DNA from 2 places in the Agromyces sp. NPDC055661 genome. Region 2 is predicted to be linked to the other one. Evidence: predicted binding sites of a transcription regulator. Region 2 holds the regulator's gene; the other holds the start of a gene.
What was found. The regulator LexA, encoded in region 2, represses DNA repair genes until DNA is damaged. The targets are predictions, from matches to a motif close to TCGAACANNTGTTCGA.
Positions count from the first base shown of each region.

Region 1: ACWGO8_RS13735 (DUF222 domain-containing protein) is a predicted target of LexA. The motif match lies at 1,646-1,661, and genes of this name have one in related genera.

Region 1 covers NZ_JBSHHC010000002.1:44,226-47,621, forward strand. Annotated here, with positions in the region: gene ACWGO8_RS13730 (hypothetical protein) at 1-105, shown strand, start outside; gene ACWGO8_RS13735 (DUF222 domain-containing protein) at 229-1,626, opposite strand; gene ACWGO8_RS13740 (hypothetical protein) at 1,764-1,928, shown strand; gene ACWGO8_RS13745 (MarR family winged helix-turn-helix transcriptional regulator) at 1,994-2,485, opposite strand; tRNA gene ACWGO8_RS13750 (tRNA-Gln) at 2,627-2,698, shown strand; gene glmU (bifunctional UDP-N-acetylglucosamine diphosphorylase/glucosamine-1-phosphate N-acetyltransferase GlmU) at 2,700-3,396, shown strand, end outside.
Region 2 covers NZ_JBSHHC010000001.1:45,245-48,640, reverse strand. Annotated here, with positions in the region: gene metE (5-methyltetrahydropteroyltriglutamate--homocysteine S-methyltransferase) at 1-375, shown strand, start outside; gene ACWGO8_RS00210 (alpha/beta fold hydrolase) at 510-1,268, shown strand; gene lexA (transcriptional repressor LexA) at 1,265-1,942, opposite strand; gene ACWGO8_RS00200 (LysM peptidoglycan-binding domain-containing protein) at 2,210-2,578, shown strand; gene ACWGO8_RS00195 (histidinol-phosphate transaminase) at 2,625-3,396, shown strand, end outside.

The DNA of each region.
Region 1 (3,396 bases), on a different contig from region 2:
GCCGGCGCGCTCGGTGCAGCCTGTCGCGCGGCCGGCGTCGAGGTTCGGGCGCAGCTCATCCTGCACGACGGCGGCGTTCGGTGGATCGCGCAAGACGACGCCTGAGTGGGGGGGCGAGCCTCGGGGCCTGCCCCTCGGGGCCCGAGCTCGGGGCCCGAGGCTCGGGCCCCGAGCTCACGAGCTCGCGAAAGCCCCTGAGGGTCGGGCAGGCGTCGTCGAATGGGCCGTTCAGAACGGCGGGGTCTCGGGAGGCGTCCCATCCCGAGAACGGGAGGGGTCGACCGGATCGAGGCGCTCTGCTCGAGCCGGGTGGGGCGCAGCGCGCGCCGGGATCCGCACCGACGCCTCGGTGACGTATCGACGACCGGCCGGGGAGCGCCACTCGAGTGTTCCGTGCTCGAGATGTCGCACCGACCAGGACGACTCGTGCTTCAGGTGGTGATGGTACGGGCAGAGGTGCGCGAGGTTGTCGAAGCTCGTGCTGCCGAGGTCGGCCCAGCCTTCGGTGTGGTCGAGCTCGCATCGAGCGGCCCGCCGGTTGCAGCCCGGGAACCGGCAGCTCTCGTCGCGCACTCGCAGCCACTTCGCGAGGTCGGCGGGCGGACGGTACGTGGTGCGGTCGACGTCGAGCACCGTGCCCGACACCGGGTGGGTGAGGATGCGCGTGAACGAGGGCGCCTGCGCGGCGAGCCGTCGGGCCGTCTCGGGGTCGATCGGGCCGTAGCCCTCGAGGTCGGCGGGCACGTCGTCGAGGCCGAGGAGCGTGAGCACCGGCACGGTCACGTGCACCGACGGTCTCACGGTTGCCGCGGCGACATGGAACGCCTCGCCGATCGGCGGGACGCCATGCAGCAGCAGGTCGCGTGCGACATCCGCACGGAGTTGATCGGGGGTGCGGGCATCGGCCACGGCTGACGCCTCGCCTGCCCCGCCGCTCACTTCGGCGGCCACCCGGTCGAGCCGGTTGCGGATCAGCAACGCATCGCTCGCCGAGAGGTGCAGGTGGAGCCATGCCATGCCGTCGCGCGCGGGCTCGAGCTCGACCCGGCGTTCGGCGAGCGCCTGTGCATGGCGTTCCGCGAGCGATTCCGCCTGCACGGACTCGCGCAGGCGTCGAGCGACCCGACGGAGGCTCGCCGCCGTCATCGTCGCGGCGCGCTCGACGAGCTCGACATCGAGACGGGCTCGTACCGCGGCATCGGTCACATCCGCAGTCTCGTCGATGACGACACGCGCGTGCGACTCATCGATGTCGCCCACGCGAAGGGCCGCGAGGGTCGCGGGGAGCTGGTTCGCGAGCGTCCACGACTCCGACACGAGTCGCGTCATGGTGCGCTCAGGGAGCCGCAACGCCGTCGCGAGCTCGGCGATCACGGCACGTCGGGCGACCTCACGTCGACGCTCGGGCGAGAGGGACGGCGCCGTGAACGCATCAGCGCTGCGCATCGCGTAGTCGACGGCGAGATTGATCACGTCGACGCGCATCGCCGCCTGCATCGCCTCCAGCCGGCGTGCCTGGACCGCGGCGTCGACCAACCCGGCGAGGCCGTCTTGGGCGATCGCGAAGGGCGAGGATTCGGGCGCAGGTGCGATCCCTGGACGGGGAGTCGCGATCGCCATCGGCATGCGTCGATTCTATCGAGATTCGAACGTATGTTCGAGCACTTGTGGAGAACTCGCGAGGAAGCCCGGTCGGATGCGGAAGCCAGGATCCGCCTCACGGGGGAGGCGGACCACCCCCCGTCTCCCGCATGATCTGGCGTATGAGCGAAACCATCTTCACGCCGGGAGCCGTCGTGGTCACGGCGCGCGGACGCGGCACGGTCGTCGATGTCCGGGCCACTCCCTCCGGCAAGTTCGTCTTCGGGGTGGAGGATGTCGACGGCGAGGTGACCTACTTCACCGAGAAGGCCGTCCGGCTCGCGTAGGACCCAGCTCGAACGCGATGCCGAGCCGGACGCGAGACAGCACCACGACTCCGTGACGCGCGCGCTCAGTCGAACCCGAGGCTGAGCTTGCGCAGCAGTCCCGCGAGTCGCTTCTGCTCGGCGGCCGGCAGGCTCTCGAGCAGCTCGGACTCGGCGTCGACGAGCCGCGTGATCGCGGCGTCGACGCGGGTGAGGCCGGCGGGGCTCATCTCGACGAGGATGCCGCGTCCGTCGTTCGGGTCGGTCTGGCGCGACACGAGCCCGCGCTCCACGAGCCGGTCGATGCGGTTCGTCATCGTCCCGCTCGAGACGAGCGTCTGCTGCAGCAGCTGCTTCGGCGAGAGCCGGTACGGCGTGCCCGCGCGCCGCAGGGCCGAGAGCACGTCGAACTCGGATGCCTCGAGCTCCGAGCGCGCGAACGCCTGCCGCCGTGCCCGGTCGAGGTGCTTCGAGAGCCGCGCCACGCGCGAGAGCACCTGCAACGGCGCGAAGTCGAGGTCGGGACGCTCGCGCTCCCAGTCGCCCACGATCCGGTCGACCTCGTCAGCATCGGTCATCCCGCCATCATCCCACCGCCGGCGGTGGGGCCGAGGCCGAGCGGCGGCGTCCACGGCAGTCCACGGCGAGCGGATGCCGCAGGGCCGCGCCCGTGCGCCATGGCAGACTTGTGGGCGGCGCAGGGCCCGACCCCCGCGCAGTCCGCCATGGTGTAACGGCAGCACGACAGCCTTTGGAGCTGTGAGGACCAGGTTCGAATCCTGGTGGCGGAGCATGGACCAGCAACTCGCCATCATCGTGCTCGCCGCCGGCCAGGGCACGCGCATGAAATCCGCCACCCCGAAGCTCCTGCACCCCCTCGCGGGGTCGCCGATCGTGGCCCACGTGCTGCGCACGGCGCAGGCGCTCGACGCCGCGCACGTGATCGCCGTCGTCCGGCACGAGCGCGACCAGGTCGCCGCCGCCGTCGAGGCGACGCTGCCCGGCACGGTCGTCGTCGACCAGGACGAGATCCCCGGCACCGGACGTGCCGTCGAGCAGGCCGTCGCGGTGCTCCCCGACGACTTCGCGGGGGAGGTGCTCGTGCTCAACGGCGACGTGCCGCTCCTCGACGCCGACACGCTCGCCGCCTTCCTCGAGCGTCACCGCGGCCATGCCGCGCAGGCATCCGTGCTCTCGGCGTTCTACGACGACCCCACGGGCTACGGCCGCGTCGTGCGCGACGACCACGGCGCGTTCGACCGCATCGTGGAGCAGAAGGACGCCAGCGACGACGAGCGGGCGATCGACGAGATCAACGCCGGCATCTACGCGTTCGGCGCGGGCGCCCTGCGCGACCAGCTCGCGAACCTCACGACCGACAACGCGCAGGGCGAGAAGTACCTCACCGACGTGATCCAGCTGCTGCGTTCGGCGGGCTCCGAGGTCGAGGCGGTGCCGGTGTCCGAGCCGTGGCTCGTCGCGGGCATCA
Region 2 (3,396 bases):
GTGCACACGCACCTCTGCTACTCGGAGTTCGGCGTGGTGATCGACGCGATCCGCAACCTCGACGCCGACGTCACCTCGATCGAGGCCGCACGCAGCCGCATGGAGGTCGTCGACGACCTGTCGACGAGCGGCTTCGACCACGGCATCGGGCCGGGCGTCTACGACATCCATTCGCCGCGCGTGCCGAGCGCCGCCGAGGTGCAGGCGCTCCTCGAGCGGGCCGTCGCCGAGATCCCGGCGTCGAAGCTGTGGGTCAACCCCGACTGCGGCCTGAAGACGCGCGGCTACGACGAGACCGTCGCCTCGCTCGAGCACATCATCGAGGCGACGCGTGCCGTGCGCGCCGAGCTCTCGGAGCCCGTGCTGGCCGAGTAGTCCGCAACGACGAGGGGGCGGATGCCGCGGGCTCGCGGCATCCGCCCTCGTCGTCGCCTGCGCATGGACCTGCATGTGGCAACCCCTCGGCTGCCGTCGGGCGATCGCACAGGTGGATCGCGTACGGTCGGCCCATGCGTCTCGCGGTGAACGAATCCGGCAGCGGTTCGAAGACGGCCGTGCTCATCCACGGCATCATGTCGGATTCGCGAGCCTGGCACCGCGTGACCGCCGAGCTCCGCGAGCACGGGTTCCGCGTGCTCGCCGTCGACCTGGCCGGGCACGGACGCAGCCCGCGCGCCCGCCGGTACTCGCCCGCCGCCTGGGCGGACGACGTCGTCGAGACCCTCGCGCCGCTCATCGACGGGCCGCCCGACGTGGTCATGGGCCACTCGCTCGGGGGCCTCGTGGCCAGCCTCGTCGCCGACCGCATGGCGCCGCGGGCCGCGATCTACATCGACCCGGCGTTCTCGTTCCCGACCGGCATCCGCGGCTGGGCGTTCAAGGCGTTCTTCGCGGTCGCGCCGCGACCGAAGCGCTCGGCGCTCGTGCGGATGAACCCGAAGTGGAGCGCGGCCGACGTCGACATCGAGCTCGCGACGCTGCGGGACTGGGACCGCCGCACGATCCTCGGCTTCGCCGACACACGTCCGCTCGTGCCGCCGGCCCGGCTCGTCGCGCCCAGCCTCGTCGTGCTCGCCGAGAAGAGCCTGCTCATCACGGAGCGCGTCGCGGCGCAGCTGCGCCGCCAGGGCATGACGGTCGAGACCGTCGAGGGAACGGGCCACACCGTGTTCCGCGACGACCACGCCCGCTTCATGGACACGGTCGTCGACTGGCTCCGCGGGGTCGCGAAGGCGCAGCCCCAGGCGGCCTTGGCAGTCGCCGCCTAGACGGCGCGGAGGACCGCCACGACCTTGCCGAGCACCTCGGCGTGGTCGCCGAGGATCGGCTCGAACGCGCTGTTGCGGGGGAGCAGCCACGTGTGGCCGTCGCGCTGGCGGAACACCTTGACCGTGGCCTCGCCGTCGAGCATGGCCGCGACGATCTCGCCGTTCTCGGCGGTGCGCTGGGAGCGCACGACGACCCAGTCGCCGTCGCAGATGGCCGCGTCGATCATCGAGTCGCCGACGACCTTGAGGATGAACAGCTCGCCCTTGCCGACGAGCTGGCGGGGGAGCGGGAAGACCTCGTCGATCTGCTGCTCGGCCGTGATGGGGATGCCGGCGGCGATGCGACCCACGAGCGGGACCATCGCGGCGTCGCCGACGGGCACCGGCTCGCCGGCGGAGGGCGCGCGATCGGCGGAGCCGGGCAGCTCGATGAGCACCTCGAGGGCGCGGGGCCGGTTGGGGTCGCGGCGCAGGTAGCCGGCCAGCTCGAGCTGGTTGAGCTGGTGCGTCACGCTCGAGAGGGACGAGAGGCCGACCGCGTCGCCGATCTCGCGCATGCTCGGCGGGTAGCCGCGACTCGACACCGAGCGCTGGATGGCCTCGAGGATGGCGACCTGCTTGGCGCTGAGGCTCTTGCGGCGGCGCGCCCGGCCCTGCTCCCGCACGTCGTCGATGTCGGTGCTCACGGTCTCCGCCCCTCGTTTCGGCCCTTCGCGACCGGATGTCGGTGGTCTCTGATCGACTGTGGTCGAACATTCGAAACTGTATCCGGCTGATGTCGGTGCGGCAAACATTCGTTCGAGTGTGTCGCGGAATCCGCGGGCACATTCCAGCGGATCGGATGCTTGCAGCTTCGAACATTCGAAGATATATTCGGAACAGAGCTTCGCATCCGGCCCTCCCGGCCGAGGGCCGGGTGCGACTCGTCCAGGAGGTGTGAGATGAGCGCAGCGATCGTACCGACCCGCACCATGACGGTGGAGTCCGCACCGCGCACCGCGACTCGGCTCCGGCTGACGCGGCGCGGGCGCATCGTCTTCACCGCGCTCGCCTCGCTGCCGCTCGTGGTCTGGGCGCTCGTCACCGTCCTCGGTTCGGGCGGCGCCGCGGCCCAGGGCGGTTCGTCGGCGCCCGCCTCCTCGTTCGAGTACGTCACCATCGGCCAGGGCGACTCGCTCTGGGCCATCGCCGAGTCGCTCGCGCCCGACGGCGACCCGCGCGTCCTGATCGACGAGATCATCCGCCTCAACGGTCTCGACGACGCCGTGGTCGAGCCCGGACAGCGGCTCGCGCTCCCCGTCGTCCCATGACGTCACGGCCGCGGGGCGCGCCTGCGCCCGTGGCTAGCATGGACTGGTGACGAGCCTCGACGACCTGCCCATCCGCGACGACCTCCGCGGCCGCACGCCCTACGGTGCGCCGCAGAAGTCCGTCCCGGTCGCGCTCAACGTCAACGAGAACACGCATCCCATTCCCGAGGACGTCGCGCACGACATCGTCGCTCGCGTGGCGGCGGCGATCCTCAGTCTCAACCGGTACCCCGATCGCGAGTTCACGGCGCTCCGCCGCGCGCTGGCCGACTACCTCGGACACGGCCTCGACATCGACCGCATCTGGGCGGCGAACGGCTCGAACGAGGTGCTCCAGCACATCCTGCAGGCATTCGGCGGACCGGGTCGCAGCGTGCTCGGCTTCGCGCCGACGTACTCCATGTACGGGCTGCTCGCCTCGGGCACCGGCACCGAGTGGATCACGGCCGAGCGCGACGACGAGTTCGAGCTCTCGCCCGAGACGGCCGTGGCCGCAGTGCGCGAGCACGACCCCGACCTCGTGCTGCTCTGCGCGCCGAACAACCCCACGGGCACGCCCCTGTCGCTCGAGACGATCGCCGCGGTGGCGGATGCCGCGCGCGGCATCGTCGTGGTCGACGAGGCGTACATCGAGTTCGCCGATCCCGGCACGCCGAGTGCGCTCACGCTGCTCGAGGGCCGGCCGCGCCTCCTCGTGTCGCGCACGATGAGCAAGGCGTTCGCCTTCGCGGGCGCGCGTGTCGGCTACCTCGCGGCCGACCCCGCGGTCGTCGACGCGCTCCGCCTGGTGCGCCTGCCCTACCACCTGTCGGCGCTCA